2 regions of the Thalassolituus sp. UBA3500 genome follow, and region 2 is predicted to be linked to the other one. Evidence: predicted binding sites of a transcription regulator. Region 2 holds the regulator's gene; the other holds the start of a gene.
What was found. The regulator sigma-54, encoded in region 2, starts transcription at its own class of promoters, with help from an activator protein. The targets are predictions, from matches to a motif close to TGGCACNNNNNTTGCTNT.

Region 1 (14,790 bases), on a different contig from region 2:
AATTTCATGGGACATACCGTGAGCAATCGCCGGATTGATTGTGTATTTAGCGATATAGCGTTTCACGCGGAAATTATCATGCGTTTCAGGATCTTCCGGTAAGTTACCGCGCTGCACTTTCATTTTATGCGCTGTCTGCCAGGTGCGGGTAACGACTTCGCCAACACGGCCCATGGCCTGAGAGTCGGACGAAATCATTGAGAAAGCACCGAGGTCGTGCAGAATATCTTCCGCCGCGATGGTCTCAACGCGAATACGCGATTCGGCAAAGGCGACGTCTTCCGGAATGCTCGGATCAAGGTGGTGACACACCATCAGCATATCAAGATGTTCGTCTGCCGTATTAACGGTATACGGACGCGTTGGGTTGGTTGATGATGGCAGTACATTGGCAAGCCCTGCGGCTTTTATAATGTCCGGCGCGTGACCACCACCGGCACCTTCGGTGTGGTAGGTGTGAATGGTGCGGCCTTTAAATGCCGCAATCGTATCTTCAACAAACCCCGATTCATTCAGAGTATCGGTATGAATGGCGACCTGAGTGTCGGTTTCTTCGGCAACCGTTAATGCACAGTCGATAGACGCCGGCGTCGTCCCCCAGTCTTCATGCAACTTCAGACCAATGGCGCCCGCCGCAATCTGCTCGCGCAGACCTTCTGGCTGACTGGCGTTGCCTTTTCCCAGAAACCCAAGGTTCATCGGAAATTCGTCCGCAGCTTCCAACATGCGCGCCATATTCCATGGGCCCGGCGTGACTGTCGTCGCATTGGTACCTGTGGTTGGGCCGGTACCACCACCAAGCATAGTCGTAACACCAGACGCCAGAGCCTCTTCTATCTGCTGTGGGCAGATAAAGTGAATATGGGAGTCGATACCGCCTGCCGTAACGATCTTACCTTCGGCGGCAATAACGTCGGTACCTGGGCCGACTTCCATCGTGACATCTGGCTGTACGTCGGGGTTACCGGCTTTACCAATAGCAGCGATACGCCCGCCTTTAATGCCGATGTCGGCTTTATAAATACCCGTGTGATCGATAACCAGCGCGTTGGTCATGACACAATCCATGACTTTTTCGGAGGTACTTTGCGACTGTCCCATGCCATCACGGATTACCTTGCCGCCGCCGAACTTCACTTCGTCGCCGTAGGTGGTGAAGTCTTTTTCAACTTCAATCCAGAGCTCTGTGTCTGCAAGGCGTACACGATCGCCCGTGGTCGGGCCGAACATGTCGGCGTAGGCCTGACGCGAGATTGTTTTATTGCTGTCTGACATTACAGATCTCCCATCACTTTGCCCTGAAAACCAAACACTTTACGTGCACCTGTGTACTCCACCAGCTCAACCGTTCGCGTCTGGCCGGGTTCAATACGGACAGCCGTACCGGCTGGAATATTCAGCCGAAAACCACGGGCTTTTTCACGATCAAACGTGAGTGCATTATTCACTTCATAAAAATGGTAGTGCGAGCCAACCTGAATGGGACGGTCACCGGTATTTGCGACTTCGATTTCGATCGTCGCCCGGCCATCATTCAGAGTGATGCTGCCTTCTGCAGCTTTAACTTCTCCGGGTATCATAGTGTGCTCCTGAATTCAGTTAATCTGCAGAATTAAACAATCGGATCGTGAACAGTCACCAGCTTGCTGCCATCCGGAAACGTCGCTTCGACCTGAACTTCATGAATCATTTCTGGCACCCCTTCCATCACATCATCGCGGGTAAGCAGGGTACGGCCATGCCCCATCAGCTCAGAGACCGTCCGACCATCGCGTGCGCCTTCCATAATGGCGGCCGTAATGAAAGCGACGGCTTCTGGGTAATTTAATTTCAGGCCCCGGTCTTTACGGCGTTCGGCCAGAAGCGCTGCGGTAAAAATCAGCAGCTTGTCTTTTTCTCTTGGTGTCAGTTCCATAAATTTGCCCGTCAGGTATTCCAGATGCGCGGAATTTCCGCCTCTTTATTTAAAACTTTCTGGCGTAGCAACTGCCACACCGGAATCATCAGTGATTGCATTTTCTCGGTGCTGACACCCAGAACGCGCAGCACAATAAGGTCATCAAGCAGGGTCATGCCAGCAGGCAGCGGCTGTACTAACTTCTCCTGAGCAGCGGCCAGTACCTCGCGGCACTCTTCTAACAGAGTTTCATTGCCACCGGTCGCGACAAACAGCCCCTGCATCGGGTAATCGCGCAAACCCGCTGCCGCGCTGAGATGCTTAGGGTCCGATACATGGAGATGGTCGGTCAGCAACGGGCGGCCATCGCGGCGTACCTGAAAGCGGGTTTTTACCTGACCATGCAGAAAGCGCTCCTGATTGACTGGGCGACCAAAACAGCTGATTTCCCACCCCATAAAATGCGCATCGCCTTCAAGATCGACCTGTGTTTTCGAGGCTACTTTCGATCCTGTGAAGAAAATACTCTCCTGAGGGAACCATTCCAGTGCACACCCTGCACCAACATGGAGCATTTGTTGTACTTCTGCCATCGGCCCTGCACTGAGATAGAACTTGGTTGCGCCGGGCGTGGTAAACAAACCATGCGCCTGCTGCTGACAGCTCACTTTGAATGTCAGGCCGTCGCCACCGACGACACCGCCGGGGGGATGCAGCAGGTAAATATGACTGGTATCGCCCTCAGGGTAGAAGGGACGCTGCACACGAAGGGGGCCACGATGGGTCAGGCCTGCCATCACGGTTTTGCTGCCGCGTTTTTCGAGGCGCATATCCATCTCGGCTTGCCAGCCCGGACGCGCGTTTTTCACTGCCTGCAACATGAGGTAAATGCTGTATCCACTAATGTATTCATTTTCTTGTGCACAAATAGAGCAAGATACAGGCCAGTTGCACCAAAAAGAGAAGTAATGCGGCATCCGCTCTGAAGCGAGGACGTTCCTGACCACAGGGCGGACTAATTCAACAGATCTGAGGATGACTCCGAAGAGAGTAGCCTGGAGAGCGTGGCAGCCGACATAACTCCTGTGTGCCCTGTGAGGAGTTCACCATCGAGACCAAAGACAAGCGTAACCGGAACCGCGGTTTGCCCCAGCCAACGCCCCATCTTTGCGTCAGGGTCCAGCCAGACATTATCAAATTGATACTCCTCAGCCTCGAGAAAGCGGACGACGTCAGCCCGGCTCTCTCCCTGGTTGAGCATAACAAAGCGCACATGCGGGTAGGTTTGCTGGGCTTGTTCAAACACTGGCATTTCGGCCCTACACGTCGGACACCAGGTCGCCCAAAGATTCACAACCGTGATATTGGCAAGATCAGACCTGAGCGGCAATGACTTCCCCGTCAGATCGTTGAAGCTGAATTGCGGCCATACCTCGGGCGTATCATGGGTATATTTAAACACGCTGAAACCCGTGCCCACCCATAGCAGGGCAATCGTTACCATTATTATCAGTGGTTTACGCACAGCCCCCTCTCTCAACAGCATATGCCCGAGACCAAGAGCCATAACAGCTAAAAATGCGACAGGTTCAAACCCTCTGTCCCGAATATCAACCATAGCGAAAGCCGGCGTTTCTGCAGCAAAGTACTGGTCGCGAAATTGCACCACAAATACCATGCGTGATATCACCAGAGCCACAAACACTCGTGAGAGAATCCGGTCGACTAACCCGGGAACGCCAGAAGGCAGAATTCGATTCACGATGGCAATCAGCAGCAAAGCGCTGAGTCCAAAAAAAGGAATCAAAGGAAAGCTGACACCAAAGATCGAAAGACTATTCAAGTTACTGCTCAACAGTGCCTGTATTGGTCAGCGATGCTTGTACTGAGTCGGGCAGTAGGCCCGATCAATACCTGCTGGCCGCAAAGCAAGGTGCTTAGTGGCCCGGCCACTTACTCGCTTACGCCACATACGGAATGACGACGGTTTCATCTCTCTGCGCATCAAGGCGATAACGTCTTTTTCAGGCAGCCCATAGAGTGTTTCGATGGCCTCAAAGGGCGTGCGATCTTCCCATGCCATCTCAATGATCCGGGAAATATCGGCATCAGTAAAAAGGTTGGAGTCCGGAGAGTATTGGCTGCCCATATATTGCCCATCACAAACAGATAGTTAGCTTTCTTGAATGTAATTAGTGTAACCGACCTGAGGGGACCACCGCACACCTCTTGGTTATAGATATGTAAAACTGACACGGGCATGAACTTTTTTCACTACCGGCTTATCATGTGCTGATGCCCAGACACTCAAAACTTTACCGGCACGGCCCGGTGCATCGCTCTGAAGACGAGTACGTTTCATTCCGTGAAGTCAGGGAGCGCTTTGGTTTTTATGGCGTCAGAACCGGACGCTGGGTGACGCGTACCGAGCAGGAGGCTGCAGCGGTAAATTTTTACGACGCTCTGTGTGATCTGATGTGCATCCTGGGTGTACCGGAAACCGTGATTTCGTTGCGCGGAACGCTGGCCCTGCACTACGGCACCGGAGGACGCCCCGGAGTCGCGGCGCACTACAGCCCGCAGGAGAAGGTCTTCGCCCTTGCTAAGAACGCCGGCCCCGGTAGCATCGCTCATGAGTGGTTTCATGCCTTTGATCATTACATTGGCCAACAGGCTTTTTCTGGCCTTCCCCCACATGCATTTGCCTCAAGCGCCTGGCTGGCCCAGCAGGCAACGCCGGTGCCGCACCGTCTGAACGACGCGCTGTTTGACTGTTTCCGAAGCGTTATGCTGGATGACTCCGGGGATTCACCCAGCCAACAGTTTCAGGCATCCGCAGAGGCCGACCGGCACTTCGGTACGCTCTACTACTCCCAACCCGAAGAAATGTGCGCACGGGCATTTGAAGCCTTCATTCAGGATGCGTCGATCAAGAATAGTTTCTTAGTGAAAGGCACATTGAAGTCAGACGAAGCGAAACTTGGCCTCTACCCACAGGGTCATCAGAGACAAGCCACCAATCACGCTTTTGCTTGTTATTTTTCGGTTTTGGGGGCTGCACTGAGGTAACATCAGAAGATAAAAATAAGGTACTTCGATTTTGTATTCAGACATAGGCAATATATGAGCACTCCCACCAGGGGCGGGCCGCGCTGGCTTTATGTCTCTGGCGTTACCCTATTGGTAGCCATCGCTGCCGGTGGTTACGCCGCATTTTGGGTATGGAGCAATGTCTCAGCGCATATCCCACTGCATGATCAACAGGCACGCATTAACATCGCGCACAGTTTCCCTGTCACTGTCGATATTCTTGACCCATTACAGGTCGATATTGATACGGTGATTGCGTCGAGCGTGCCCATTGATCAGACACTGACCATACCACTGCGTGAAGTACTGGACGTGTCTGTCGACTTTAAAGGCGCAGTGCCCGTTAAGATGAACATTCCGGTGCGCGAGACCATTCATATTGACCAGATGATTCCGGTAGATGGAGAAGTCAGCGTTAAAATATTGGGCTTTTGGGTAGACGTACCTCTGAACGGCGAACTGCCAGTAAAGACCGACATCCCCGTAAACCTCAATATTCCTGTTGATCGCTCAATTGATCTGTCGTTCAGTACCCCAGCCAAGGTTAACGTTAACGATGATATCACTGTGTCGCTCAACACATTGATTACCTCAGACATCCCGATTCAGGCGGAGCTATCTGTGCCGGTGCTCAACTCTCTGAATGCCAATGTCACGCTCGTCGAGCAGACCGACATCGCGATTACAGAGATGAACCTGGGGCTGCCGCTAAAAGACCTGCGTTTCAGTACCACACTGACCGATGAAGAACCAAAAGAAGGGACGCCGTGATTGCATTAAGGCGAGTGATTATCGGTGGCTGGCTGGCCCTGTTGCTTTGTCTTATCGGCGGCGCGATCGGCTTTGCGCTGTATTCCAGGCTCGTTATTGGGGTATCAATTGAGCGGCAGTTGAGTTTTATCCAACTGGGTCAGGCGTTCGCTATAGAGAGCGAAACCACGAATGTGGCTGATTTCAGATTTTCCGGTAACGTCCCGGTTGAACTACCGCTGAAGGCGGTTGAGCTACCCCTCGCTATTAAGGGTACATACACAGCCGACATCGACATTGATACGCAGATACCGATTGATATTGAGGCGCAATTTAACGAAAAAATTCTGATCGAAACCAACCTGGATGTCATTTCTGATATCGAGTTAGTGAACCGTTGGCTGCCAAAACTGCCGGTCAGGGGCATTATTCCGATTCGATTTGAATTACCGGTGTCTTTTTCAATGCCGGTCAAAACAAAAATGCCGTTCAGGTATAGCGGTCCCGTGACCTTCTCAATGGATCAGACCATCACACCGGAAACCGACCATGTCATCTCGACGAGTATGCAACTTGATCACCAGACAAGGGCTCCCATTAAGAATCGTTTCCGAGCAAGTGTCGATGGAGAACAAGCACAAATACCCATTTCTTTTGATGACGTCACCGTGCAGATACCTTTAAGTACAATTCGATATCAAGAGTCTGGGGCGCAAAAAAAAGCGCCCTCAGAATAACTCTGAGGGCGCGTTTATTACGGCTTCCGTAACGGCTTTATTTAAAAGTTATGACGGTAACCAACACTATAAAAATGCGCGTCTTCCGCATATGACGTGAACATAAACTCGACCGCATCGTTGGTATTAACGGTGTAGTCCACACCCACTGCAAACGTAAGAACATCCGTCGACTTCTTATCGAGGTTCAACCCCTTTGCTCCGTCATAGAACAAACGGTTCATACCGAGCTTGAACTGACCGCGCAGCTTGCCGTAACTCACCACTTCTGGACGATACTGCAGGTTCAAGGCCAGGCTGCTGTAATCGACCCAGCCCGTATTGACACCTGCCTTACCCAACAGCCCATAGGACGCCTCAACCGCCAACTCATCCGAAACACTGTACCCCAGGCCCAGTACAAAGCCCGCGCTGTTTTCGTCTGTCAGCTCTACCGTATCCGCCAGCTCCGTATCAAATTTCGATAACCCCGCCGACGTGGCAAAACTGAAGTTTGAGTCCTGCTTCGTTTCACCCATCGCCTGATCACCGGCTGCCTGAGAGTGCCCGGTCAGGATAGCCAGTGGCATAGCTACCAGCAATCGGGTACGGCGGCGCATCAGGACAAGCGCACCACCCAGCAACATAAGAATAGCCAGACTCATGCTGCCTTTCCCCGCCACTTTCACATCTGTTTCGGTATTCACAGAAGGATCGACATCATCGGGGACGCCATCCCCATCAAGGTCGCCCTCAGTAGCGCCCGGAGCCAGATCGACTGGCAGTGCAATTTCATCGTCGATATCGTCGCGGATGCCGTCATTGTCGGCGTCATCATCGAGATAGTCGACCAGACCATCGCCATCGAGATCCGGCAATTCACGGTCATCCCGTACACCGTTACCGTTATCGTCCGTACCAAAGGTCTCGCCGTTGATTTCAGCGTCAAAGCCATCATCAATGCCGTCACCGTCCGCATCTTCACCGGTGAAGAATTCTGCAAGTTCAGCGTTTTCTTCAATGTCGGAGATATTGTCGTTATCGTCATCCGGATCGAGGTGGTTCGGGATACCGTCACCATCGAAGTCACGGGCAGAACCAAAGGCTCCGATCGCGTTATCAACAACATCCATCAGGCCGTCCTGATCAACGTCGGTACTGCTGTCGAGCTGACCGTCTCCGTCCTGATCCAACGCTCCAACCACGGTGCCCGAGAACGCGTCAGACAGGCTCAGATCGGTATCTGTGCCATTGCTCATGAGCTGCAGGAAGTCTGGACGAGCATCTGAATCGGCATCGGTATCTGGCAGATCAGTAGCATCATCAATCAGCGCAGTACCATCATCCACCAGCGCATCATCATTGTTGTCGCTGAGGCCCGCTTCGATAACGTCGGCAATGCCGTCGTTATCAGCGTCGATATCTTGCGAGTTAATCAGGCCATCGCCATCCGTATCAACCTCGGCTTCTTTGGTCGTGGCAATCGGAGCCAATGCAACCGGAGAAACGACGGCGGCACCGACCGTACCTGTGCCCGTACCTGAGCCCGTCACGGGCGCAGTAACAGGAGTGGCAGGCGCGAAGTAAGCGATCAGTTCTGCCAGCGTATCGAACTCGTCGATGACGCCATCCAGATTGTCATCGGTCAGACCTTTAAGCTCTGGGTAGCCATCACCGTCTACATCGAAGTCGAACAGATTCACGATGCCATCTGCGTCATCGTCAGTCATGTCGGCCAATGCATCGATCTCAAGGTTGTCACGAATACCGTCGTTGTCGGCATCGACATCATCTCTGTCATCGGTGCCGTCACCGTCGGTATCGGTACGACCGTCGTCCTCGACAAGATTCGGCAGACCATCTTCGTCATCGTCCTGACCTTCCATAATGGTATCGACCAGAGACTCCAGCTCACTGAGTTCATCGATGTCGGTGATCGCAGCCTGCTGACTGACCGCACGGTTCAGAATCGACATAATGCGGTTCAGTTCATCATCACTCGGACCACTCAGACCGACATTTCGGTAGTCATCGAACGATGCCGGCGTTGATGGCGAGCCGACACTGTCTCCGATATTGTTCCAGGCGTTCTGCTCGATGCTGATAATCACGCCAGTCAGCGCAGAGGTAACGTCTTCGGCATAGCCTGCATCGTCGGTGTATACCGCGTTAACGCTCAACTGATTACCCACATCACTGGCTTGCAGCGTGTAAGTCTCTGCGTTACCGACACTTGCGGTGCCGGATATCCAGTCATAAGTCACGCTACCACTGACACCGTCGCTATCGGAGAGCTGAGCGGCCAGAGTCTGGCCTTCAATCTCATCACCGCTAATCGCAATCGTCGGTACGTTATTGGTATCTACCGACACGGACGCAGAGGCTTCGTTGCCGTTGGTTGCGGCGTCTTCAGCGACATCGGCAGCGATACTGATATCCACCGGAGAACCGACGACATCTGGCGTGACTTTCGCCGTGTACGTCGTACCGGAACCGGTAAACTCACTCAGGCTGCCGCCCGTGGCAGTAATCTCCGTTACCACAAACCCGGTGACATCTTCACTGAAGGTCACTGTGATATCGAACGGATCAGGTGACGCTGCCGGTGCCGTGATGGTGACCGTAGGTCGTGTGGTATCGACGGTAAAGGCATCAGACGTAGCCGGTGCCGCACTGGCGTTACCTGCGTCATCCTCTGCCGTACCGGCAGCAATATCGATCGCCAGCGTGCCATCACCCGTAAAGTCACTCAGAGTGACGGTTCTGGCTACAGGCCCGCTTCCAGACACCTCAATCGTGCCTGCAGCGGCATCGCCTGTGGCGGTGACAGCAACGTCATCCGGGCTCAGGCTGATGCTGTCAGCGTCCGTGTACTGGACCACGTAAGTAATCGCAGTGCTGGAGGTCAGTGTCGCTGATGGCGCCTGAATATTTACCGCAGGGGCCGTGTTATCGACGGTGTAGGTTTCATCCGTCGCGGGCTCCGTCGCGGGCAGAGCGTTGCCTGCCAGGTCCGTGGCAGTCACCCCGGCTGCGAGGTTCAGCCCGACCGTGCCATCGAGTGCTGCAAGATCACCACCGCTGGCGGTTACCTGATACAAGCTGTCGGAGATCTGTGCAACAGCAATCGCTGCAGTTGTACCGGCGAGTGAGAAGTCATCTGCTCCAACACCGGAGACTGCTTCACTGAGCTGTACCCGCCAGGTGAGAGTGTCACTGGCGGTGGTCTCGGCCAGCGGATTATAGCGGCTGATCGATTGCACTACCGGTGCTGTGGTGTCCACGCGATTAGCTGACGTATCAGGCACGCTCGTGATCGTCAGATCCAGCGCGTTGCCTGCGGCATCAGTCATATTTCCGCCGTTGAGGCTGATCGCTCCGATAGCAAAACCGTCACTGTCGTTATCTCCGGGCTGCACCGTGTATGCGAATACGATGCGGTCAGAGCCAGAGCCAGCTGTGTAGAGCGCAGCGACGCTTGATCCACCAATATCCAAAGCAATGGACGGCGCTCCGCTAATGGTGACTGCTTCGCTGGCAACTGCCGTAATAGTGATTGTTTCACCTGCCATGGCGTAAGATGGCGCGGTGACCTCTACCGCACTGATCGAAGGCGGTATGGCATCGACTGTCATCGCTGAGGTATCTGCGGTTGGCAGGCTGCTCAGATCCGCAGTATTTCCAGCGGCATCGGTAATAACACCGCCATTGGCTTCAATGCCCGTCACCCTGAGACCGTCGGCATCGAGGTCTCCCGCCAGAGCGGTGTAGGTGAAGCTCATATTGGCTGCGACAGGTGCCGACGCCATTGCGTAGCGCGTGGTGCCGCCAATATCCAGAACAAGACGCGGCGTGCCTCCTGCACTGTTGAGGCTGACATTTTCACTGAACGTGACAGTGAACGTATGCGCATTACCTTCCGTAATCGTGCCTGACGAATTTGCCGTCAGAGCCGTCACTGTCGGTACAACCGCATCAACCTGTACAGCGGATGAATCGGCAACGCCATTCAGCGTGGTGACCATCGCATTACCTGCAGAGTCCAGCGCATTGGCACCTTTCAGGTCCAGGCCCACCACAGAAATACCATCGGTATCGAGGTCGCCCGTCACCAGGGTGTAGCTGAACGTGAGGCTGGCAGTGCCGCTGCCTGCCGTCAGTGCCGCTTCACGTGTGACCCCGCCGATATCAAGGGTCAGTACCGGCGTTCCCGCCGATACAGTGACCGCTTCAGAGAGAGTCATCGTAAAGTTCAGGGTGTCACCACCAACATACGTTGCCGCCGCTGGTACCGAGACAGACTGAACCTCTGGCGCGATCGCATCGACCAGTACCGCAGAAGTATCAGCAACATTATTCAACGTCAGGTTAAGTGTATTGCCTGACGCATCGGTCAGTGCACCACCGTTGAGGGCCAGTGCCCCGACGCTGACACCGTCCGCATCAGAATCGCCGCTCTGCACTGTGTAGGTGAAGGTCATCGCATTACCGCTGACACCGCTCAGAGCTGCCGAGCGCGCCGCTGAGCCCACAGTGATCGCCAGCGATGGCGTACCGCCTGTGGTATCTGCCGTCATCGGTTCGTCGGCATTCACAATGAAGGCCAGAGTCTGGCCCGACACATAGGTAGCAGCAGCCGGAACTCCGACACTGCTGACCACAGGCGCCAGACTGTCTACCAGCACACCCGACGTTGGAGCAACCGCATTCAGAGTCAGATCCAGAGGGTTGCCAGCGGCATCGGCCAAAGAGCCACCCGCAAGGTTGAGCGCATCCACGCTGATACCATCCGTGTCGAGCAGCCCCGCAGGTACAGTTGCGCTGAAGGTCAGGGCTGAGGTGCCATCACCACCTGAGTAAACCGCACTGAGCGCGCTGGAGCCGACAGTCAAAGTCAGTTCTGGCGTTCCGGCAACGGTCACGTCTTCGCTGGTATTTACCGTAAAGATCAGTGACTCCCCTTCGCCATACGTCGCATCTGCAGGAACATCGACGCTGCTGACTTCTGGGGCCAGGGCGTCAACAATTACGCCTGAGGTGTCCGGCGCAGTGAAACTGAGGTTCGCCGGGTTGCTGGCACTGTCTCGGATACTTCCACCGTTCAGGTTCAGCGATCCGATGGCAATACCATCAGAATCGTTATCGCCCGTCTGGACTGTGTATACGAAGACAGCAGTGCTGGCCGAACTCTCCGCCGCCACATAAGCTGCATCGCGTGGCGCACTACCGACCGTCAGAGAAATCGCCGGTGTTCCACCGGCAGTATTGATTACCAGGTCTTCACTGAACGTCAGACTAACCCGCAGTTCATCACCTGTAGAGTACGAACCATCCGCCGGAGCTTGCACAGCTGCAATGGTCGGAGCCACCGCGTCGACAATAACGCCAGATGTATCAGCAACGCCATTGAGCGTTGTCACCAGCAAGTTACCTGAAACATCGACGACCGAAGCGCCCTTGAGGTCAATACTGGAAACAGTAATACCATCGGTATCCAGATCACCTGTGGCAACGGTATAGCTGAATGTCAGGTCTGATGAACCACTGCCAGAGACAAGCGCAGCTTCTCGCGCTACTCCTCCAACCATAAGGCTCAGTACTGGCATCCCGCCCGATACCGTCACTGCCTCAGACAGGCTGACCGTAAAGTTCAGCGTATCAGCGGCAATATAACTGGCAGCTGCGGGGATGCTGACCGATTGCACTTCAGGTGCGACCGCATCGACCAACACCCCACTGGTGTCTACGGTTCCCAGAGCCAGATTGAGGTCGTTATCTGCAGAATCCTGCAACGAAGCACCGTTAGCAACCAGAGAACCTGTGGTAATACCATCTGTATCCAGGTCACCTGCTGCGATGATATAGGTAAAGGTCATATCGGCGCCGGAGGTACTTGCCAGCGTCGCCTGGCGTGCCGCCGAGCCAACGACCAGTTCAAGGTAGGGGGTGCCTCCCGAAATGGTCAGCGCTTCCGACGCAGTGACAGTAAAGGTCAATACATCGCCCACGATGTAGGTATCCGCAGGCGGTACAGAGACACTGCTGACAACGGGCGCCACACCGTCAACCAGAATGCCTGCGGTCGGGCCTCGGCCATTCAGCGTCAGGTCCATCGCATTGCCCGCAGCATCCGCCATGGTGCCGCCGTCGAGGGTCAGTGACAGCACTTCGATACCATCGGTATCCAGATCACCGGCTGCAACCGTGGTACTGAATACCAACGCCTGAGTACCGGTACCACTGCTGTACGTCGCCTTAACGGGCGTGCCGCCAATCATCATATTGATTGCCGGACTGCCGCTGACGTTAACGGCTTCGTTAGTGTTCACCGTGAAACTCAGTACATCGCCAACACCGTAGGTCCCGTTGGTGGGAACATCGACTGAAGTGACGGTCGGCGCCGTGAGGTCTGATGTCACGACGAAGGTACCCAGCGGCAATGTAGTGGCATTGCCGTTCGTGTCTTCCACGATCAGGGTACAGTCACTGTAGGTGCCGTCAGTCAGCGGCGTGCTATTGTCGGTCTGCGTCAGGCGAACGGTGTACGTTCCGGGAGTTTTCAACCCGGCATCTGCCACGCCACACGAACCTCCGCCAGACAGGTAGCCGGCTTCGTTCGAGGAGTAGGTGACTTCCGGACTGTGATCGGTGGTCGGTGATGCAACTGGGGTTACCAGAGTGAGCTCAGGGGCCAGAGTATCAATACTCAAAGTCACAGTAACAGGTGCCGAGGTATCGACACCATCGTCGTCGGTACCACCGCTATCGGTTACCGTGATGGAGTAGTAAGCGTAGCCTTCCGCATCTGCTGCTGGAGTAAAGAGCAAATCTCCCGAGGAATTAATGGAAACAGCCGAGACGACATTATTCGCATCCAGAGTCTCTACCGCGGAGTAGGTAAACGTCTGACCAGCTTCATCAAGACCACCGCCCGGCTGCGCTGTTGCAAAACTCGCGACTGTCCGTTGTGTGCCACCCGTGCCACTGACACGCTGCGTCGATGGAACAATCAGCGTTGGGGCGTCATTCACGGGAGTAATGAAAACATCCACAGCACGACTGTCGGTCGCAGATCCGTCATTGACGGTAACGGTAAAGGTATCACTGCCTGTGGCATTGGCGTTCGGTGTGTATGTGACCGACGTAGGTGAGGCACCGGTCGTCGGCGCCGATACTGAACCCGTTGCGCTGGCCGTGCCTTTGGTACCACCGCTGGCACTCCATGTCATGGTGCCGGTTGCGCCTGTGCTGGCGGCAAAATCACTGAGCGTGAGAGACGTGGTGGCCGCATCTTCAAGCAGGCTGAATGAAACGGCACTGTCACCGCCGGTCATCTCCAGTGGATCTGGCGCTGCTACACCCGTATCGATGAAGAAAGTGTCACTCCGGGAATTACCGTTGCCATCGGTAGCCGTTACGGTAATGGTCGCGCCACCGCCACCAACTACATTACTGATAGTAATACGATAATCATCGGAAGTACCCGTACCCAGTCGCTCTACCGATAAATCCTCAGCACGAACCGCTGTCTCATTACTGGATGCAACTGAAAAACCGACAGAAGACTGGTTTTTATCAACGACTTCAAAAAGCTGAGAGCCAGAGTTACCAGGGAGTATCGTCATGTCCTCCAGCTTCTCGTGCTCAGGGCGGAATTTGAAAAACGGGGGTTGATTGTCCTGGCCAGGATTCCAGTTCCCGCCGAAAAGGCTCGTACAGAAAAAGGATAATGAGCTAAGAACCGGAAACCCCGCGGCTGTTGAGTAATACGGTGCACCACTTTTCGTGCAGCTGAGAAAATGCTTCCTGCCAGTCAGATTATCCAGGTCGCCACTTTCATATCCGGTCTTTTCTTCGCCAACCGATAACAAGTCATTGCTGGCCAGAAAAGCGAGCGCATCCTGATCCACCGTTCGGGAAACAGCCCGTGCATTTGCACCGCCCCCAAACGCGGAGAATGCTCCTGCCGCTTCAGGGCGACTGTGTTGCTCAACCTGAGAAACGACTGCACGCTTATTCAGGCCATTTCGGCTTACACTGGCTAAACGCGAAGAGGCATTGGCCATTGATGCAGAAAAAGGCGCAGAGAAAGGCACTGCCATGGCGATCACAGGCGCTATGGCTTTGAGGGGTGTCAACGCTCCTAGTCGTTTCTTATTGGGATTGTTATCCATAATAAATCCTTCAGGTTGGGAGGCCTGGGTGAGAAAAGTGGTTCCGCATTCTCGGGTGATCAGGTTCGATCACTTCCGGAAAGCTGGTGTTGTATAAGATGGCGATGTCGTATATCTGATCAACATTGCCCTGAAATTTAATCGTGCCGATCACTTCGTGCGT
Region 2 (14,790 bases):
CCGGTACCGAATTATCTGTCAGTGGTCATATTGAAGGTGACAGCAGTGAAGCACTGTTGTATCTGCAGGAGACGCCACTTGCGGATCTCATTGATCGCTCACTTGATGATTGGTTAGCAACGGGGACCGCGGCAACGGATCTCAGCCTGAATATGATTCTCGGTGATGAGGACGCTACTCCCGATGTTGAATTGCGGAGTGTGCTTCAGAATACCGGTATTACATTAACCTCTGCTGATCTGGCATTCAGCGAGGTGAACGGTGCCCTGACCTTTGATACGGATACTGGTCTATTTGCCGATAAGCTCAGTGGGCGTATTTTCGGTGGTGAGTTTATTCTGGACATTAACTCAGTCGCCACCGGAGACAGCTACCGGATTGACGGTGATGCCTCTGGCAGTGCTGAGTGGCAGTCGTTTAAACAATGGGCCGATTTGTTTTTACTCGACCCCGTTAAAGGTCAGCTGAATTACCGGGCCAGCCTGGGGATCGACCCCGCTGAAGACAATCCGTTTAACCTACTGATTGAATCTGATCTTCAGGGTACCGGGATATCATTGCCTGCACCTATGGGTAAAACACCAGAAGACAAACGTCGTCTCACTGCTCTTGTGACACCGGGAGAAACCATCGGCGTTTCAGTGAATTATGACGATTTACTGAGCACGTCGGTGCGACTCAATGATGCTGGTGTAAGTACAGGTGAAGTGGTGCTTGGTGGTGGCGAAGCGCGTATTGATGATAGTCCCGGAATAGATATCAGCGGACGTATTCCCGGTACGGTTAATGTGTCGGATTGGTGGGATGTCTGGGACCGGATGATGCTGCTTGTCGACAGAGCCGATGAGCGGGCGAAAGCGCAAGGCTTGCCCACCGAGCTGCCTGAAAACACACTGGGAAATACCAACCCGGTAAGCTCTGTAGAACTCACGATTGATGCACTGGATGCCTGGGATATTCCTATTGGCGTGACGCGTGTCTCTGGCGGCCAGGAGTTCGGTGAATGGACGATTCAGCTTGCCAATGAGGTTGCGCGAGGCACCGTTGTTATTCGTGAAGACGACAGTGAACCACTCGTTCTCTTGATGGATTTTGTTCACGTCCCTGAGCCCCAGGAGCCAGCACCTGAGCAGCAGGAAACACTGGCCAGCTCTGACGCGGGAGAAAATTCACCCAATGCTCCACAAAATACAGACCCCATGGCGGAGTTTATTCCGGCGGATGTCAGTGCCATGGATATTACGATTCAGGAGCTCTACTACGGCACCCGTAACTTTGGTCGCTGGCAGGCGACAACGCGCCCAATTCCTTCTGGCTTGAGCTTGCAGGTCCTCGACAGTGATATGAAGGGGATCAAGCTGCAGGGAACACTCGACTGGGTTCTGCGTGAAGGTCAGCATGCAACTCGTATGACAGAGTTTGATGTCAGTGCGAGTAAGGTGGCGGATATTCAGCGCGCTTTCCGTCTGCAGCCAGTTGTAGAGGGTGATAGGCTCACTGGCAAATTCAGTCTCGACTGGATTGGCTCGCCCGCTGGCTTTGATACAGAGACATTAAACGGAAAGGCCAATTTCCGAATTACCGATGGTCGGGTAAATGCGGAAGGCGCTGCGGCCTTGAAAGCTTTCGGAGCGCTGAATTTTAATTCTATTTTCCGACGTCTTCGTCTCGACTTCTCTGACCTGGTAGGTTCGGGGTTAGCATTTGATACTATGAAAGGCGCCGCGAGTATCGAACAGGGTGTGCTGACTTTGAGTGAACCGATTACGGTTGACGGCCCGGGCGGTAAATTCCTGACATCGGGCATGACCAACCTGAATACCACCGAGTTGGATATGAAACTGGCGGTGACTTTTCCTGTCACCAATACATTGCCTCTTGTTGCCGTCCTTGCTGGTTTTGCTCCACCGGTCGCCGCTTCGATTTACGTGACTGAACGGCTTATTGGTGATGAATTGGAACGTTTTACCAGTGCGAGCTATACCATTTCCGGGACATGGGAAGAGCCGGATGTGAAGCTGAATAAAGCCTTCGATAATGATGTTGAAGGTAAGAAAAGCCGTGGCTTTATGGATCGTGTGCTGAGTATTTTTGGATTGGGAGGGGACGACTGATGAGCCGTCGGATTGCAGCGGTACAGTACACCAGTGTCAGTGACCCGGATAAAAACAAACGAGCGCTGTCTGTGTTGATTGCTGAAGCCGCATCTCAGCAGGCAGACCTCGTGCTTTTGCCCGAAATGTGTCTGAGTATGAACAGTGATTATTATCACGAGCTTGCTCAGGATTGCGCCACATTGGAGTGGTTAGGGGCTCAGGCAGCTGCGCATTCTTTGTGGCTGGTGGCTGGCGCTGTTCCTCAGCCCGCCCCAGGTAATGACCCTCGCGTGCGTTCTGCGTCTCTGGTATTTAATCCACAAGGCGAGCTGGTAACACGATACGACAAGATTCATTTATTTGATGTTGAGGTGGGTGACGCGCAAGGGAGCTACCGCGAGTCGGATACGTTTTCGCCGGGAAACGACATTGTAAGCATCGAAACCCCCGTCGGTAATATTGGATTAACGATTTGTTTTGACCTGCGCTTCCCTGAGCAATATCAGGCGTTACGCGACGCGGGAGCAGACATTATTCTTATACCTGCTGCCTTTACGCACACAACAGGAGAAGCCCACTGGGAGATTCTGTTAAAGGCACGTGCGATTGAAACCCAATGCTACGTACTCGCAGCGAATCAGTGTGGCTGGCATGACGATAAACGCCGCACCTGGGGGCACTCTATGATTGTTGGGCCTTGGGGCGACACGCTTGGGATGCTCCACGAATCACCCGGTGTGATCGTTGCTGATGTTGATCTGACGGAGCTGGCCAACGTCAGAAAGAAAATGCCACTCACACGTTCGTAGTGAGCACTTCAAGCGACTGGTCTTGATACAAATTGTCAAACCAGTCGCTCGTAGAGTAAGCCCAAAACTAATACCAATAAGATAAAAGAAATCCCTTGCCAGAATTTGACAGGGTCTCGCTCCATTACTGGCGGACGTGATTTTTGCAGATAAACCGAGTTTGGATTTCTCAGGTCATAAATAAATTCGGACGGTTCTTTGTAGCGCATCTCTCGTTTAGGGTGGACTGCTTTCTTAATTGCCTCATCTACCCATACAGGAATGGCACGTCCGCAATTTCGCACGGAGGTGTAATGCAGTTTGTTCAGATCCTTACGCTTGCTGATGCGGGCGACATCTGAGCCGTAAGGTAACCGCCCGGTCAGTAGCTCGTACGTAATTGCACCGAGTGCGTATACATCTGATTCTGTTGAACCCTGCGCCCCAAGAAAATATTCGGGTGCTGAGTATTGAGCGGTGCCGAGTAACGTCAGGCGTTCCAGTGGTGTATCTATCTCGCTGATGCCGGCCACTCGCGTTGAACCAAAGTCCAGAATCCGCACAATACCGTCATTACCGATCATTAAATTATCGGGTTTAAGATCTTGATGCAGCATTTCGAGACGATGAAAGGCCTGAATGCCACGGGCGGCCTGCTCCATAATTTCTCGCACCTGTTCGAGCGTTGGCTCTGGGTGATCACGCATCCATTGGTCCAGAGTCTGCCCTTCAATGAATTCCGTTGTGACATAAATGAAGTTGCGAACCCGGTGGGATGGCCCGGGGCGCACGACGTAAGGGCTGTCGATTCTTCTGGCGATCCAGTCCTCCAGCAAGAAGCGTTCAAGGTAAGCCGTGTTGTCGCGTAATTCCCCTGATGGCGTTTTTAATATCAGTGTTTGCTCGGTTTCACGGTCTTTCGCAAGATAGACGTGACTGCGTGGGCTGCTGTGTATCTTACGCAGAATGTTATAGCCATCGAAGTTGTCGCGCGCTTTCAATGAGGGAGGGAAGGGCAGCTCGGTCAGTCGTTGATGAACATCTTCTTTATTCTGATCAAGCAGGTGATCTATGCGTAAGATCTGGATTGTGAGGTTGTCGTCGCTGTCGTTCTCTCGGGCTGCTTCCAGAATTTCGCGGGCAGCACGGTCCAGATCGGATGAGTATTGACGGATCGTGCTGATGACCAGCTCGTCGTTAACGAACTCATAAATGCCGTCGGTAGCGCTGATGAAAATATCACCGACATTGACCGACACAGACAGGTAGTCAATTTCTAACTGGGTATCCATACCTAAAGCACGGGTCAGGTAGCTTTGGTCTTCGGAGGTATAAAAGCGATGGTCGGTGGTCAGTTGCTCCAGTTGATCACCGGTGACTCTGTATACACGACTGTCACCGACGTGAAAAATATGAGCGGTGCGGGATTTAATAACTAACCCATTAAAAGTGCAGACGTAGCCTTTGTTCGGGTCGTAGCTTCTCAGGTTTCTTCTGGCCTGCGCGTGCAGCCATGAGTTTGTCGCTTCCAGTACACGCAGCCCCGAGGTTTTTACGGACCAGGCCTCTGAGGTACTGAAATAGTCACTGAGAAAGCTCTGAACTGCGGTTGCGCTGGCGTCCTGGCTGACGTTGCTGCTGCTGATGCCATCGGCCAATGCCATGGCAACGCCTTTGCTTTCAAGAAGGGGCAGTGTTGGGGTGTGAACGGCGTGAAAGTCCTGGTTAATGGCTTTGACGCCTTTATCGCTGCATTGACCTGTGCTGACTTTCAGCTGCTCTGACATGGTGTTGCCTCGCAGAAAAAACAAATCTGCCTGTGCAATATGCACAGGCAGAGTGGATTGCTAACCATAAAAGGGTAGCGTTTACAGGGCGCGGTCAGCGCTCTGGCGTACATGAGTAAAGTACAGAGGCAGTGCAACGAACACAAAACCACCGACAAGGTTACCCAGGGCAGTAGGCAGTTCATTCCAGATAATGTAATCCATCACGGTGAAATCACCACCCATGATCATAGAGAACGGGAACAGGAACATGTTTACGATGGAGTGCTCAAAACCCATAAAGAAGAACAGCATGATTGGCATCCACATGGCGAACATTTTAGAGATCGCTGAAGTAGAAATCATGGCACCAACAACACCCATTGATACCATCCAGTTGCACAGCATGCCGCGGATGAAAATAGTGATCCAGCCGTCAACGCCATGCGACGCATAACCTACCGTACGCGATTCACCGATGGTTGATACTTTAGCAGCGATCGCACCGCCGTCTGTGTTGTAGCCATAGGTCAGGATGAAAGAAATCATGATCGCAACAGACAAAGCACCCGCCAGGTTGCCGCAGAATACCAGGCCCCAGTTACGCAGCATTTGCGGAACAGTACAGCCAGGACGTTTGTCGATAATTGCCAGTGGCACCAGAGTGAATACACCGGTCAGCAAGTCGAACTTCATCAGGTAGAGCATGATGAAACCAACAGGGAACAGAACCGCGCCCAGAATCGGAGAGCCACTTTTCATGGCTACTGTGATCGCGAATACGGCTGCCAGGGCCAGGATAGCGCCAGCCATAAAAGCACGGATTAACGTGTCTTTGGTCGACATGAATATCTTTTCTGCACCGCTATCCACCATTTTTGTGGCGAACTCAGAAGGCATTAAGTAGGACATAGCATTTCCTCATTATTTGGGGGTGTTCTATCGGCTTTAAAATGAAAAACGGCGTCGCCCCAGTCAGTGATTAACCGATGGGTATCGACGCCGTTATCGAATTTTTTCTGAATTTTTTAAGAGCCGCCGTTGGCTCAACAGGGACTTGCAACCACCGTGCCATGTTTAAAAAATGTCAATAAAACCCCATAAAAACAGTGGCTTAAGACAGGGGGTTAGATGCTCATTGAGTGTCGGGGAGAACCTGAGGTGTCGACGGTGCGATAGACAGGTGCATGCAAAACAAAAAATGCGCACTAAGTGCGCATCTTTATATAAGGGTAAGAGGGACGGGGGGATAACCTGATGAAGAGCTCAGGCGTTGCTGTCGATTTCTTTTATCAGCTGGAAGAGTTTCTTGAATGCCGTTCCCGGCTTTGGTGGCTCAGCCTGCATTTCTTTCTGCGCATTGCGCACAAGGTTGCGTAGTTGTTGCCGGTCTGTGTCTGGGTAGGTATCCAGAAATTCATTCATTGCCTTACCGTCATTGATAAGGCGATTACGCCACTGCTCCAACTGGCCTATCCGGCGACCGAAGGCCTCGCTAGAAGGATCGAGCATATCGATTGCTTCTTGAATCGCGTCGATATCTTCAGAGCGCATTAGTTTGCCGATGTATTGAAAGTGACGACGGCGGGCCTCGTGCTTCTTAATACGACGGCTCTCTTCCAGTGCTGCCATAAGTACCTCGGTCACCGGAAGATCTGCCCATTTTGCAGGGGAAAGATTACACAGGGTTTCTCCGAGATCCTGATAGCGTTGCATTTCACGCTTCATCTCAGTCTTACTGACCAGTTCGTATTCGATGTCGTCGTCTTCGTGGGTCATAAGAACTCCGGAGTATTCAGTGCTTTGCTTGCCGTAATGAAGAAAGCTTATAAGTAGAAGATGGTTGCCAGGCCGAGAAAAGACAGGAAGCCAATCACGTCGGTGACGGTTGTCAGAACTACGCCTCCGGCGAGTGCCGGGTCGATGCCGCGAGCCTTCAGAATCAGTGGCAGTGCGGCCCCTGTGACGGCCGCGACCAATAAGTTAATAATGATGGCGGCACCAATGATGGCGGCAATGCCAGGGTCGTTAAACCAGAGCAGGGTGATCACTGCTATAACGGCAGCCCACAATACGCCGTTAATTCCGGCGACGATTATTTCCCGGTTAAACAGCCAGCGGAAGTTCGCGCTGGAGAGGTGCCCCAGAGCCTGTCCACGAATGACCAGCGTCAGCACCTGACTACCGGCGATGCCACCCATACTTGCAACAATGGGCATCAGTACGGCGAGGGCGACGACCTGTTCGATGGTTTTATCGAACAGGCCAATGACGGCAGAGGCAGCCAGCGCCGTAAGTAGATTGATGCCCAGCCAGACGGCTCGACGGCGGCTGGTTTTCAGCGCCGGAGCAAAAGTGTCTTCTTCTTCATCCAGACCTACCGAACTCATCAGGGAGTGATCCGCGGTTTCCCGGATAACGTCTACCACGTCATCGATGGTGATACGGCCGATGAGTTTGCCGTCGACATCGACAACCGGTGCCGATACAAGGTCATGTCGCTCGAACAGTTTAGCGACGTCGGTATCCTGCATCGTTGCAGGAATGACTCGCGCATCAGTCGTCATGACCTCACGCACGGTCTGGTTAGGATCACTGACGAGAAGCTTGTTGATGGTCAGGATACCAATAAATTCGTTATTCCGGTTTACGACCAGCAAGTTATCCGTCATTTCCGGCAGCGTAGGGTGTCGACGGAGGTAACGCATAACGACTTCAAGGCTGATATCAGGACGGATGGTCACCGTATCGGTGTTCATCAGACCACCGGCGCTGTCCTCTGGGTAGCCCAGTACCTGCTCAAGACGGGTTCGATCCTGATGGTCCATCGCGTCGAGCACTTCTTGAGTAACGCGCTCAGGAAGCTGCTGCAGGATGTCGGCGACGTCATCGGCGTCGAGGTCAGAGGTGATGTCGACCAGTTCTTCGGCGCTCAGGTCCGACAGGAATTGTGCCTGCAGGTCTTCGCTAAGGTACTGAAGAACCTCGCCCTCAAGCTCTTTGTCGACCAGGTCCCAGAGCACTTTACGTGCTTTGGGCGGTGATGACTCGATCAGGTGAGCAATATCGGCGGGTGCCAGGCCAGAGTTCAGGATGCGCTGTACTTTATTCAGGGCACCACTTTCCAGGGCAGCATTAAGGCTGTGGAGTTTTGCTTTTGCCTTTTCTGTGTGCTGAGCCATGGCCGGAATCCGGAGTAAAACGGGTTTACTGATTCTAGCCTGATTGCCGGATTGATACCACGAAAGTACTCGCAGTTTTGGGCCTAATCAGCTGTTTTCGCGGGGATTATCGCTAAATTTCCCGGAGGGCTATTCTTCTTCGTCGAAGCGCCGCTCAATGAGGTCGGTGATGGCGTCGACCGCAGCTTCTTCATCGCTGCCTTCGGCCGTCAGAATCAGTTCAGTGCCTTTGCTGGCAGCCAGCATCATGACGGACATAATGCTTTTGCAGTCGACCATACGCCCGTCCTGGCCAATCTTAAGCTGGCTGGAGAATGCTGACGCAGTAGATACCAGTTTGGCCGCTGCGCGGGCATGCAGGCCGAGTTTATTTATTATAAGAACGTTTTTCTGGATCATACGGTGTCCGGATTATGGAGTAGGCAGGTTCGCTGCTCGTGCGAGTTCACGATGACGCACCTGGACGTTCGGGTATTTCATTCGGTATTCGGTGGCGAGTTGCTCAGCCAGATAAACGGATCTGTGCTGACCGCCGGTGCAACCAATGGCGATCGTCATATAGCTGCGGTTAGCTTCGATCAGACGGTCAGTCCATTGCCCCAGAAAATCGCTGATCGATTTTCGCATTTCACCGACGACGTCATAGCTGTTCAGGAATAATTGTACTTCGCTGTCGAGGCCTGTGAGCTTGCGCAGGTCTTCACTCCAGTACGGATTGGGCAGATGGCGCACATCGAACACGTAGTCTGCGTCGGTGGGGATACCATGCTTAAATCCGAACGATTCAAATAATATCGACATTTCACCGTTGGGGCGGTCTGCAACCCGCAGGCGAATCATGCTGCGCAACTCGTGAACTGACATGTGCGTTGTATCTAATGTCAGATCCGCCATGTTGGCGAGCGGATCAAGGAGGTCTTTCTCCTGATCGATGGCTTCTGCCAGTGACAGCTCGTGGGTTGTCAGCGGGTGCTTGCGTCGTGTCGCACTGAATCGCTGTAGCAGAACTTTTTCAGAGGCGTCGAGATAAACCACATCAAGCTGATAGTGATCATTAGGCAGGTCGAGCAGTAGCTTCTCTATCGGCTCTTCTGTGGCCGAGAGATTGCGAGCATCAATACTGACCGCAACCCGGGTCAGCTTGTCATTGGCGTCAGCCTGACTGGCAAGGGCAGGCAGTAGCCCGATGGGCAGGTTGTCGATGCAATAGAATCCAAGATCTTCGAGCACGTGCAGCGCACTCGACTTCCCCGATCCTGATCTTCCGCTGATGACTACCAGGCGCATATTCGACTCCGTGATTACTACCGCTCTGCGATCGCTCGCTGGAAAAGACGTTTGGCGTCTGGCGCGTTGCGCAAAGCTTCGCGATATTCCGCCTGATTAAAGTTACTGGCGAGTGTCGCCAGTATCTGAAGGTGTTCGTCGGTTGCTTCCTCGGGGACTAACAAAGCAAATACGAGGTCGACCGGATTACCATCGATAGAATCATAGTCTATCGGGGTATTTAATCTCAGAAGAACGCCCAGCGCTTTCTGGCACTGCAACAACCGGCAGTGCGGGATGGCAATACCTTCTCCTATCCCTGTGCTTCCCATGCGCTCGCGTGCTAACAGGCGTTCGTAGATATCGTCTGCGGAGGCATCGCCGATTTCTTCAGCAACCAGAGATGAAAGTTGTTCTAACAGTTTTTTCTTACTGGAAACGGTCACGTCAATGACGGACCGTTCCGGTGTGAGGATATCCTCAATACTCAAAGACATGCTTCAGCCTTGACCGTGTTGGCGCGCGACCTGCTTCTCTTTGTGCTTAAGAACCTGACGGTCCAGTTTGTCGACCATCTGATCAATGGCGGTGTACATGTCTTCGTTTTCTGCTTTCGCGTGCAGGTCGTGACCTGTGATGTGTATCGTCCCTTCGGCCGTCTGGCGATCTTTAACGACGGTCAACGTGATCTGACCTGTGGTGATGCTGTCGCTATGGCGCGTAAGCTTCGACATTTTATCTTCAACGTGCGCCTGCATCGCTTCCGTTACTTCTACATGATGACCACTGATATTGATTTGCATGCCAAGTCTCCTGTGTCGCTGGCGGTAGGTGAATCAGAATCTGTTCACATTGATATAACAGACTCTAAATCAACTGCTTACGTTCATTCGATGGTGGTATCAGCATAGCCTCGCGGTATTTCGCTACCGTGCGCCGTGCCACTTTGATGCCCTTTTCACCGAGCATCGTTGCTATCTTGTTGTCACTGAGTGGCTTACGCGTGTTTTCGTCCGCGATCAGTTTCTTGATCATCGCCCGGATAGCCGTCGATGAACACTCTCCGCCGCTGTCGGTGCTGACGTGGCTGGAGAAAAAGTATTTAAGCTCAAAAATCCCACGTGGGGTATGCATGTATTTCTGGGTGGTTACCCGAGAGATCGTCGACTCATGCATACCTACGGCTTCGGCGATGTCATGGAGCACAAGTGGCTTCATGCCTTCATCACCTTCTTCAAAGAAGTCTATCTGGAATTCAACAATTTTGGTTGCGACTTTGAGCAGAGTGTCATTGCGACTTTGCAGACTTTTAATAAACCAGCGTGCTTCCTGCAGGTGATCTTTGAGGAAGGTATTGTCAGCACTGCTGTCTGAGCGGCGAATCAGTGATGCGTAGTCGGCATTCACCCGCAGCTTGGGCGCAATCTCTGGATTCAGCTCAACACGCCACTCGTCTCTGATCTGGCGGACGATGACGTCTGGAATAACGTACTCGGATTCTTCTGAGGCAATGCCTGCACCCGGCTTCGGGTTAAGCTCTTTGATCAGTCGCATGACTGACTTGAGGTCATCTTCCTTCAATTTTGTGCGGCGCATCAGTGACTGATAGTCGCGACTACCGAGCAGGTCAATGTGATCACGTATGATCAGCTGCGCTTCGGTGAGCCAGGGGGTGCCCTGAGGCAGTTGATGCAGTTGCAGAAGCAGGCATTCGCGCAGGTCGCGGCAGAAAACACCCGCCGGATCAAACTGCTGAAGGCGATGCAGAACCGCCATAACTTCTTCTTCTTCGATTTCCAGCGATGGGTCCATCGCTTCAATGACGTCTTCAACGGTGGTGTGCAGATACCCATCGTCGTCTACGCCATCGATCAGCATGGTAGCGACTTCGCGGTCAGCGTCTGACATGGGCGTCAGGTTGAGCTGCCAGAGCAGGTGGTCCTGCAGGTTGTCGCTGGTTGCATAGCGCGAGTCGTAGTCGAAGTCTTCGTCAGCGGGGCCGGAGCTGGAGGCAACGCCAGCACTCACCTGATAGGTATCTTCCCACTGGCTGTCTACCGGGAGGTCATCAGGCAGTTTTTCGCTCGACCATTGCTCGTCGAGAGACTCCTGTCCACTCTGGTCGTCGTAGGAGTTATCTTCGTATGAGTTGTCGTAATCCTGATTGTCAGAGGAGGCTTCTCGGCTGTCTCTGTCGTTGTTGTCTGAATCAGAATTGCGGGAATCGTTATCGGACTCGTTGCCGGAGTCGTTGCCGGAGTCGCTGTTGTCATCAAACTCTTCGCTTTCCAGCATCGGGTTAGAATCCAGCGCTTCCTGAATTTCCTGTTGCAGGTCCAGTGTGGATAACTGGAGGAGGCGGATGGCCTGTTGCAGCTGGGGCGTCATCGTCAGCTGCTGGCCCATCTTAATCTGAAGGGATGTCTTCATATAACTCGGTATTTACGACCTGAAAATCGAACCATCTTTTTGTTTGATGTACTTAGCATTATAGGCAAAGTCCTTGTGTATGGAACCTATTTTGCTTACCAGAGTAAATAGATAACTCTACAGTACGTGACATCGGTCTGAGTTTCAAAGACGGAAGTCGTCGCCGAGGTAGACTTCGCGTACCTGTTCGTTCGCCAGCACATCTTCAGCGGTGCCTTCGGCGATGATATGCCCGCCTCCAACGATAAAGGCTTTCTCGCAAATTGCGAGGGTTTCACGCACGTTGTGGTCAGTAATGAGAACGCCGATGCCCCGGGCTTTTAGCTGTCGGATGATATCCATAATGTCAGACACTGAGATCGGGTCGACCCCGGCGAATGGCTCGTCGAGCAGAATGAATGAGGGCTCGGCAGCCAGTGCCCGAGCTATCTCGACGCGGCGGCGTTCACCGCCGGACAGTGCCATACCCGCGCTGTCGCGAATGTGCTGAATATGGAACTCGTTCAGCAGCTGCTCCAGTTGCTCATTGCGCTGCTGTCGATTCAGGTCGTTGCGGGTCTCAAGGATTGCCATGATGTTGTCGGCAACGCTGAGTTTGCGGAAAATAGAGGCTTCCTGTGGCAGATAGCCTATGCCCTTGCGGGCGCGGCCATGCATCGGCAGGTGGCTGATGTCTTCATCATCGATCATGATGCGTCCACGATCAGCCTGCACCAGATTAACGATCATGTAAAAACAGGTTGTTTTACCTGCGCCATTGGGGCCCAGCAAACCAACGATCTGACCGCTTTCTACGCGGATAGACACATCTTTAACGACTTCACGGCCGCCGTAACTTTTGGCCAGATGTTCTGCCTTCAGTGTTTTCATTCTGTCGCTGCTTCCGGAGATTCTGTCGAGTCAGGTTCTGAGTCAGATTCAGGTTTGGGCGGCTGGATAACGACTTTGATCCGGCCGGAGTCTTCGTCGGTACTGTCGGTCGACGACTCGGCGATGTTGCCATCTGCACGTACGGTCTCTGTTGCCATATCATAGGTGATGCGTTCACCACTGAAGATGTTGCCTTCCTGTTCCAGTTCGGCATCGCCAGTGATAATGATGCGGCGCTCGCTGGTGTAATAATCGATGCGATTGCCCAGTGCGGTGGTCAGTGGTTTGCCGACTTCGATCTGCTGTTGATAGCGGGCACGATCGCCTTCTGCTACGGCTTTTTCAAGAGTGTCACCGTTACGCAGAATCATCAGACGGTCGGCTTCGATTTTCAGAGTGCCCTGAGTGAGGACAACGTTTCCTTCGTAGACGACGGTACCCGCGCGTCGGTCGATTTCTGCAGAGTCTGACAGAATCGTCATTTCTTTCTGCCAGTCATCCGGCAGTGCGACAGCGTAGCTAGCAATCACTGACAGCGAGATCACGGCCAGTTTATTGAACAGGTTCATAAGTCGTGCGGACTCCTGTTTTCAGTTCGAGGCGCTGACGACTGGCGTCAAACATCATTCCGGTGCCGGTCATGCGGCTATTTTCGCCCGTCATCGTGACCAACTCGTCGGTCTCGGCGATTTTCTTATCAATATGATAGGTCAGTCTCGAGGTTTCAAGGCGCATCGGGTCGCTACTGTCGAGGGGCCTGATCAGTATGTTGCCAGATAATTTCAGCGCTTGATCGTTGCCACGCATCACTCCTTCATCGGCGGTCAGTACCCAGTCGTCTTTTGAGCTGACCAGAAGGCGAGGTTCACTGAAAACGGTGAGGTCGCCCTCGGGAAAATGCTCTGATTTTGCGGCGTAAAAAGTGTCGGCCAGTGAGCCGTCTTTTTCATAGCGGCGACTGAACAGAACTTCACCATAATAATCTGGTTCACGAACAGCCTGTTCTGTCGTTTGCCCGGTAATATCACGGGTGTAGCGATCTACTGCCAGAAAGGCAACGCCAAAAAATGCGGTAACTAGCAGCAGTAGATAGCGCTTACGCATCAGATAACGCCTGCTCGCAGAAGGTCGTGCATGTTAATAACACCGACGGTGCGGCCTTCGTCCTGCACGACGAGCGCGTTGATCTTGCCGTCTTCCATGATTTTCAGGGCTTCCGCAGCCAGCATGCCCGGCGAGGTTGTCTTACATTCAGCCGTCATGACATCTTTGATGGTGGCGTTGCGGATATCGACACCGTGATCGATGGCACGGCGAAGGTCACCGTCGGTAAAGATACCGGCGAGTTTACCGTCGGAGCCTGCGACTGTGGTCATGCCTAACCCTTTCGAGGTAGCGATCAGCAGCGCTTCTGGCAAAGATGTCTCGGGAGACACAACCGGAATCTGGTCGCCGCTGTGCATGATGTTTTCAACTTTAAGGAGCAGGCGACGCCCGAGGCTGCCGCCCGGATGAGAGAACGCGAAATCTTCGGCGGTAAAGCCTTTGGCTTCGAGCAGCGCGATCGCCAGTGCATCACCCATAACCAGCGCACACGTGGTTGATGATGTCGGTGCCAGATCAAGAGGGCAGGCCTCCTGATCGACACCCGCATAAAGATGGCTGTCGGCTGCTTTTGCCAGTGTCGATTCTTTATTCCCTGTCATGCTGATCAGCTGGGTGCCTTGACGCTTCAGCAGTGGTAACAGACTGGTGACCTCGCTGGTTTCACCGGAGTTCGATAACGCAATCACAACATCAGCAGCCGTGATCATACCCATGTCACCGTGGCTGGCCTCACCCGGGTGAACGAAAAAAGCCGGGGTGCCCGTACTGGCCAGAGTTGCCGCCATTTTGTTACCGACGTGCCCTGATTTACCCATGCCGGTAACCACCACGCGACCACGGCACTGAATAATTATCTGGCAGGCGCGGGTGAAATTGTCATCCAGGTGGTTGTTCAGTAAACCGACCGCTTCCTGTTCGAGTTTTACAGTGCGGCGGGCAGAGTCGATAAAATTAAACGTTGTTGATTCAGTCATGCTTGGTTTGCCAGAAATAAGGTGAACATGTAGCCGAGGTAACCGGCGGTAAGAATGATGCCCGGAATGCGCCCCAGTGTCCCTCTGCGATAACAGATAACGAAAAACAGCAGCAGGGCAAAGGTGGCGCCAGCCATCACTATGTAGTCACGGTAAAGTGCCATTGGTTCAACGGCGGTGACCGCCAGAATTCCCGGGATAGGCATTACTGCGAGCAGATTGAAAATATTCGAGCCAATGACATTGCCAATGGCAATGTCGTGGTGACCTTTCAGAGCGCTGGCGACGGACGCAGCTAGCTCCGGCAGGCT

Region 1: a site for sigma-54 is predicted at 2,827-2,844, ahead of B2R29_RS15580 (urease accessory protein UreD). Genes of this name have one in related genera too.

Annotation. Positions count from the first base shown of each region.
Region 1 is NZ_DFQB01000060.1:14,056-28,845, forward strand. Features, by position in the region: gene ureC (urease subunit alpha) at 1-1,275, opposite strand, end outside; gene B2R29_RS15570 (urease subunit beta) at 1,275-1,580, opposite strand; gene ureA (urease subunit gamma) at 1,613-1,915, opposite strand; gene B2R29_RS15580 (urease accessory protein UreD) at 1,927-2,778, opposite strand; gene B2R29_RS15585 (TlpA family protein disulfide reductase) at 2,913-3,740, opposite strand; gene B2R29_RS15590 (TIGR03643 family protein) at 3,768-4,046, opposite strand; gene B2R29_RS15595 (CLCA_X family protein) at 4,193-4,966, shown strand; gene B2R29_RS15600 (hypothetical protein) at 5,021-5,758, shown strand; gene B2R29_RS15605 (hypothetical protein) at 5,755-6,474, shown strand; gene B2R29_RS15610 (Ig-like domain-containing protein) at 6,516-14,627, opposite strand; gene B2R29_RS15615 (TIGR03032 family protein) at 14,638-14,790, opposite strand, start outside.
Region 2 is NZ_DFQB01000059.1:11,701-26,490, forward strand. Features, by position in the region: gene B2R29_RS14480 (YhdP family protein) at 1-2,114, shown strand, start outside; gene B2R29_RS14485 (carbon-nitrogen hydrolase family protein) at 2,114-2,905, shown strand; gene B2R29_RS14490 (bifunctional protein-serine/threonine kinase/phosphatase) at 2,941-4,671, opposite strand; gene B2R29_RS14495 (formate/nitrite transporter family protein) at 4,753-5,562, opposite strand; gene yjgA (ribosome biogenesis factor YjgA) at 5,917-6,429, opposite strand; gene mgtE (magnesium transporter) at 6,477-7,832, opposite strand; gene B2R29_RS14510 (HPr family phosphocarrier protein) at 7,962-8,231, opposite strand; gene rapZ (RNase adapter RapZ) at 8,244-9,119, opposite strand; gene ptsN (PTS IIA-like nitrogen regulatory protein PtsN) at 9,137-9,595, opposite strand; gene hpf (ribosome hibernation-promoting factor, HPF/YfiA family) at 9,599-9,901, opposite strand; gene B2R29_RS14530 (RNA polymerase factor sigma-54) at 9,966-11,528, opposite strand; gene lptB (LPS export ABC transporter ATP-binding protein) at 11,673-12,398, opposite strand; gene lptA (lipopolysaccharide transport periplasmic protein LptA) at 12,395-12,967, opposite strand; gene lptC (LPS export ABC transporter periplasmic protein LptC) at 12,951-13,502, opposite strand; gene B2R29_RS14550 (KpsF/GutQ family sugar-phosphate isomerase) at 13,502-14,479, opposite strand; gene B2R29_RS14555 (calcium/sodium antiporter) at 14,476-14,790, opposite strand, start outside.